Regions from separate parts of the uncultured Comamonas sp. genome, predicted to be linked through region 1. Evidence: riboswitches for the same ligand, from Rfam matches in the RefSeq annotation. Region 1 holds a riboswitch; the other holds the start of a gene.
The links. A riboswitch is a leader RNA that binds a small molecule or an ion and turns the genes downstream of it on or off. The one in region 1 is predicted to bind manganese.
Positions count from the first base shown of each region.

Region 2: linked by a shared signal. The riboswitch ahead of ACHWUQ_RS20865 (TMEM165/GDT1 family protein) and the one ahead of mntP (manganese efflux pump MntP) in region 1 are both predicted to bind manganese.

Region 1 covers NZ_CAXYJV010000046.1:23,378-26,580, reverse strand. The annotation lists gene ACHWUQ_RS18825 (NCS1 family nucleobase:cation symporter-1) at 1-884, opposite strand, end outside; yybP-ykoY riboswitch at 1,305-1,470, shown strand; gene mntP (manganese efflux pump MntP) at 1,488-2,057, shown strand; gene ACHWUQ_RS18815 (DUF808 domain-containing protein) at 2,500-3,203, shown strand, end outside.
Region 2 covers NZ_CAXYJV010000049.1:94,096-97,298, reverse strand. The annotation lists gene ACHWUQ_RS20875 (RNA recognition motif domain-containing protein) at 1-252, opposite strand, end outside; gene ACHWUQ_RS20870 (RNA-binding protein) at 508-921, opposite strand; yybP-ykoY riboswitch at 1,153-1,266, shown strand; gene ACHWUQ_RS20865 (TMEM165/GDT1 family protein) at 1,363-1,935, shown strand; gene putA (trifunctional transcriptional regulator/proline dehydrogenase/L-glutamate gamma-semialdehyde dehydrogenase) at 2,041-3,203, opposite strand, start outside.

The DNA of each region.
Region 1 (3,203 bases):
CCGAAGATCAGCATGTTGATGGGGATGCCCCAGAAGTTGCCCTTGACCACGGCGCTGCGCGAGGTGGCGCCCCGGGTGAAGTCACAGAAATTGAGCACAAAGGTGCCGTAGATGGCGACCCACAGCGAAGCCGCACCCATGATCTGCACCCACATCGCCCCACCGGTGCTGGGCTGGGGCGCCGTCCACTGGATCCTGCCGCCCGAGCTGTACAGCACCCAGCCGGCCAGCGCGATGAAGGTCACCAGAATCACCGGGCCGGCAAAGGCCTCGTACTTGCGGATGCTCTCCATGCCCCAGCAGGCAATCATCGTCTGCACCACCCACAGCAGGCTGAAGCTGATCCAGCCCAGCACCGGCAGGCCCAGCACCTGGTGCGCCAGCAGCGCCTGCAGGCTGGGAAAGAGGGTGATCAGCAGCACATCGAGCACCTTGGAGGCCAGGTAGGTCTGGATGCCGAACCAGGCAATCGCGACGCCGCCCCGGATCAGCGCCGGGATCTGCGCGCCCCGCGTGCCAAAGCTGATGCGGCTCATCACTGGAAAGGGCACGCCCGTCTTGGGGCCCATGAAGCCCGACAAGGTCAGCAGCACAAACAGCAGTGCGGCGCCCATCATCAGCGCCGTCAGAATCTGCCAGCCGCCCAGGCCCAGCGCAAACAGGCCGATGGCAAAGGCATAGTTGCCCAGGCTGTGCACATCATTGGCCCACAGCGTGAACAGGCTGTAAGCGCCCCAGGACCGGCTGTCTTTCCGGGTGGGTGCCAGGTCCTTGTTGTAGAGCGAGGGGCATACACCAGCGGGCAAATCGGTGGTGGCCGCGGGCCGCTGCTGGGCGGGGTTGAAGGCAAAGCCTGCGTTCTGGTCTGCTGCAAGATCGGTCATTGACATCCTTGGATCGGGCGCATCCAGGTGCGCCTTAGTAACGGCCTGGCGGCCTGATTTGTCTCGTCATGTGCGCGGTTCCATGCATGGCATGTGCAGCAGAGAAGCGGGCCTCAATGGCTATGCTTTGTGTGCACATATGCATACATTAAGTGTATACAAAGCGTCCAAAAATGAACTAGGGCCAACCCTGAAAGGGCGCCGTTGCTGTTGCCTGGGAGACGCGTTTACCGGCGCTGCCAGAGGGCGCATCGCAGCAGCGCGGGTACATGAGGTTGCTCTTGTTTCGGCCTGTAGCTATCGGCCGTTTCGCTGCACCAACGCTGGGGCACCAGGCAGAAATGCGATCCATTTCTAAAGAGCCTGGCGCCTCCGGGGCCATGCGCCGCAACGCGCTGCGCAAGGTTTAGACTGCGGGCTCCCTTGGGGAGTAGCCTGCTTCCGCGCTGGAAGCGTCTGCGTCAACATACTCGGCATGACCCATGCTGTGGCGCAGACATCCGTTCTTCGGTTGGCGAGACCATCGGCATGCCAGCACGACCTCGGTCGGGCAGTGGTGGCATGCCGTTGTGCTCATGCCCGACTGTCCCAGAAGAACCTCCGATGAACGCTGCTTCCATTTCCCTGTTGGCGCTTGCCATGTCTACCGATGCCTTTGCCGCCGCGATTGGCAAAGGCTCTGCCCTTGTCAAACCCCGTTGGTCCGAGGCGCTGCGCACCGGCCTGATCTTTGGTGTCATTGAGGCCATCACCCCGCTGGTGGGCTGGGCGCTGGGCTATGCCGCTGCCGATTATGTGAAGGCCTGGGACCACTGGATTGCCTTTGTGCTGCTGCTGGTGCTGGGTGGCCGCATGGTGCTGGGCGCTTTCAAAAGTGCCGATGAACCCGGGATGGGCCGCCCGGCGCGCCATGGCTTCTGGCTGCTGGTCGCGACCGGCTTTGCCACCAGCATTGATGCGATGGCGGTGGGCGTGGGCCTGGCTTTCCTGGATGTGAACATCACCGTGGTCGCGCTGAGCATCGGCTTTGCGACCTTTGCAATGGTGACCTTGGGGGTGATGGTGGGCCGTGTGCTGGGCCATATCACCGGCCGCTGGGCAGAGGCGGTGGGTGGCGTGGTGCTGATCGCGATTGGCTCGCTGATTCTGTACGAGCACCTGGTGGCGGTATAAAAGCAGGCCCTCTGCGGTTGCCACGGCAGAGGGCTTTGGTGTGTGGCCCTGTAGGAGGACGGCGCCAGACAAAACAAAGCCCCGCAGAGCGGGGCTAAAGTGAGAGAGATCAGTGAGCCTGCAATCGCTGCGGGTGCCGGGTTTTCAGTTCTGGCTCAACCGCTGGCAAGCTGCGCTGATATCAGAAGCGGGCAGGAGCACGCTTACGGTCACGTTCGTCTTCAGGCCAAATAGCAAACACTTCAGTCATTTCAGTCCTTTCACCTTTCTGGTGTAGATGGGTGTACAACGGGCCGCGCGCTGAAGTGGTTGACAAGGCCTGCATAAAGTTTTGTGAACAACCTCCAACAAAACGTAGAGATCACCGTTTTACGGGGCTTGAGACGGCATTGCATTGTGAAATCGCTATGATTTGCCACCTAATTTGGACAGGGAGTGCGTAATGGCTGGTGCTGGTTTATTGATGTTGCTCGATGATATTGCGACCTTGCTTGACGATGTGGCGCTGATGACCAAGACGGCTGCGGGCAAGAGCACGGCCATCCTGGACGATGTGGCCACGCAGACCAAGGTGGCGGTGCAAAAGACGGCGGGGGTGCTGGGCGATGACCTGGCGCTGAATGCCGAGCAGGTGACCGGCGTCAAGGCCAACCGGGAGTTGCCGGTGGTCTGGGCGGTGGCCAAGGGCTCACTGAAGAACAAGGCCATTTTGGTGCCGGCAGCGTTGCTGATCAGTGCTTTTGCGCCCTGGCTGATCACGCCGCTGTTGATGATTGGCGGCGCTTTCCTGTGTTTTGAGGGGGTGGAGAAGGTGCTCAGCCTGTTCCACAAGCCCAAGCACACCCATGACGCCGTCAAGGAGTCTGAGCAGGCCGCACAAATGGGTGTAGCCCCTTCGTCGGTCAAAGCCGCCAACGAGAAGAACATGGACCCGGTGGCCTATGAAAAGGCCAAGGTCGCGGGTGCCGTCCGGACCGATTTCATTCTGTCGGCCGAGATCATGGCTATTGCGCTGGGCACCGTCGCCAGCAAGCCGATTGCCGAGCAGTTGGTGGTGCTGGTCGCTGTGGCGCTGGCGATCACCGTGTTTGTCTATGGCCTGGTGGCCGGCATTGTGCGTATGGACGATGTGGGCATGTGGCTGAT
Region 2 (3,203 bases), on a different contig from region 1:
GGGCTCCATCGGACGCGCTTCGTTCACGACCAGATTGCGGCCGCCCAGAGGCTGACCGTTCAGACCGTTGACCGCTGCTTGGGCTTCGTCATCGCTGCCCATTTCTACAAAACCGAAACCCTTGGAGCGACCCGTGTCGCGTTCCATCATCACCTTGGCGCTGGTTACGCTGCCAAACTGACCAAAGGCCTGTTCCAGATCGTTGTCGCGAACCTGGTATGGCAAATTACCGACGTAAAGCTTGTTGCCCATTTGAGGGACTCCTGATAACTCTTAAATAATGCGATAGCGCCCTGTAGAACACCGGTCATTCATCGCAGTAGCCCGATGGAGGAATACTCCATCCTTTATTTTCTGGCATAAAAACCGACAATGGCATAGTTCCGCCCCTCAGTTGTGGCGCGGAAGCTGCAACCAGATGCAAAAAAGGCCTCAAAGAGGCCTTTTTTTCGGGAAAACCCGTCATCTAACCGTCAAAACCCGTAAGAGGTTTTGGAGGTGAGGTGTTTAGTAGCTGCCGCCACCGTAGCCACCACGGCCACCGCCGCCGAAGCCACCGCGATCGCCGCCGCCGAAGCCGCCACGGTCACCGCCGCCGAAGCCACCGCGGTCACCGCCGCCGAAGCCGCCACGGTTGCCACCACCGAAACCACCGCTGCGTGGAGGACGGGCTTCCATGGGACGGGCTTCGTTCACAACCAGGTTACGGCCGCCGTAGCCTTGGCCGTTCACGCCTTCGATAGCAGCTTGTGCTTCAGCGTCCGAACCCATTTCCACAAAGCCGAAGCCCTTGGAGCGGCCGGTGTCACGTTCCATCATGACCTTGGCGCTGGAGACGGTACCGAACTGGCTGAAAGTGCTTTCCAGATCGCTGTCACGGAAAGAGTAGGGCAGGTTGCCCACGTAAAGTTTGTTGCCCATTTGAGGACTCCGAAAAAAGTAAAAAAAGCGATGGAGCCTGATGCAATCAACAAACCTGTGACAACTTCCAAGACGGATCACCGCGCGCTGTAGTGTACCCGGGGGCACATTGAGCTTCACCATTATGGGTGAATCGCCTTACGCTGTGTTGACAGTTCCCGCAAGCGGGGCTTGGTATTTTCCCTGGCGGCAGTGGGTGTTGCGGCGCAGCATCGCTTTTGGGCGTATGATGCGCCGGTCTTTGGGGAGTAGCCTGCCGGGCGTGCAATGCGCCGCGGAGTGTGCGTCAACAAACTTGGGCCTTCGCGGCCTATGGCGTACACGGCACCTTGTGATGAGGATGCTGGGCGAGACCATTGACCACGTTGCGATCCAATGCCGGAGTCGCGATGCGGTCAATGCTGTCTTGCGATATCCGGCTGCAATAACGATCCCCACACCATGGAAGCCTTTCTCCTCTCGACCGCTGTCGTCGCCCTTGCCGAAATGGGCGACAAGACACAGCTGCTATCGCTCGTCCTCGCTGCCAAATACCGCAAACCCTGGCCCATTGTGCTGGGCATCTTTGTCTCGACCCTGGTCAACCATGCACTGGCCGGTGCCGTCGGTGCCTGGATCACCACGATGCTCGGCCCCGATGTGCTGCGCTGGATTCTGGGCGTGTCCTTCATCCTGATGGCCGGCTGGATGCTGATTCCCGACAAGATCCACGAGGACGAAGCCGGCAAGAGCAGCGGCCGCTGGGGCGTGTTCGGCACCACGGTGCTGCTGTTCTTCCTGGCCGAGATGGGCGACAAGACCCAGTTGGCCACCGTAGGGCTGGCCGCCAAGTACCCGGCTTCCTATTACTGGGTGGTCGCCGGCACCACGATCGGCATGATGCTGGCCAATGCGCCGGTGGTCTGGTTTGGCGACAAGATCACCAAGAAGCTGCCGATCCGCTGGATCCACCGTGTCTGTGCGGTGATCTTCCTGGTGCTGGGCGTGGCTGCGCTGTTCACGACGATGGACTGACAGCGCTGGCGGCGCCAGCAACACCGGCAACGCACAAACGCAAAGGGCTGGGGATCCTGCGATCTCCAGCCCTTTTTGGATGGGGCAGCGCCCCAAGCCTCAGCCTCAGTCCAAGGTCATCAGGCTCGCATTGCCGCCCGCTGCTGCGGTGTTGATGCTGATCGCATGCTCGGCCAGCAGGCGGAACAGCGGCACGCTGCCATCGGCGGCCTGGGCGGTGATCGGCACAATGGCGCCGGGGCGGCCCGCCAGGCTGCTGCCGCTGGGCAGCCAGCCGCTGGCGGCATCGGCGATCAGCGCATCGAAGGCTTCGGACTGCAGGAAGGCCTGCGCGCTGTGCGCAGACAGTTGCACCGAGGCACGCACCGATGCGGGCAGCTGTGCCAGCAGGTTGGCGTACTGGCTGTTGGCGGGCCACACGGCGGTGGAGCCAGCCGCTAGCACGGCGGCGAGCTGGGCCAGCAGCAGGCTTGTGGTGCTGGCCACGCAGCCCACGCGCTCGCGGCCGCTCAGCACATACAGGTTGCGCTCACCGGTCGGGCCGGGCAGCTCGGCCGCAAAGCCGTTGCCGGTATGGGCGGCATAGCGCTGGCACAGCGCTGCCAGCTCGCCCTGGCCTTGCTGGCTGGCCCAGCTTTGCAGCGCCTCCAGCGCAGCGGCCGGGGCGGCATCGGCCTGCTCCAGGCCATGGGCATGGCCGCGCTGGCCCGTCGCGGGCGCGGGCGCCTCATTGCCCGCCATGCGGGGCAGGTGGGCCAGCGCATCGACCGTGGCCGTGGCCGGCATGCGGCTGAGCAGGCGCAGCATGTACAGCGGGCCGCCGGCCTTGGGTCCCGTGCCTGACAGGCCTTCGCCGCCAAAGGGCTGCACACCGACGACGGCGCCGACGATGTTGCGGTTCACATAGATATTGCCGGCATGCGCAGCAGTGACCACCTGGCTGATGGTCTCGTCAATGCGGGTGTGCAGGCCCAGGGTGAGGGCGTAGCCGGTGGCATTGATGTCGGCCAGCAGCTGGGGCAGGTGCTCGCGGCGGTAGCGCAGCACATGCAGCACCGGGCCGAAGACTTCGCGCTTGAGCTCGGACAGCTGGCGGATGGCGATCACCGTCGGCGGCACAAAGGTGCCCTGCGCGCTGGCGCCGCCGTTTTGCCAGACCTGGTGGCCGGCGGCCTGCATGCGGGCAATGTGCTGGTCGATGACGCCCTTGGCTTCGGCGTCGATGACGGGGCCGACATCGGTCTTGAGCTGGCAGGGGTTGCCGACCT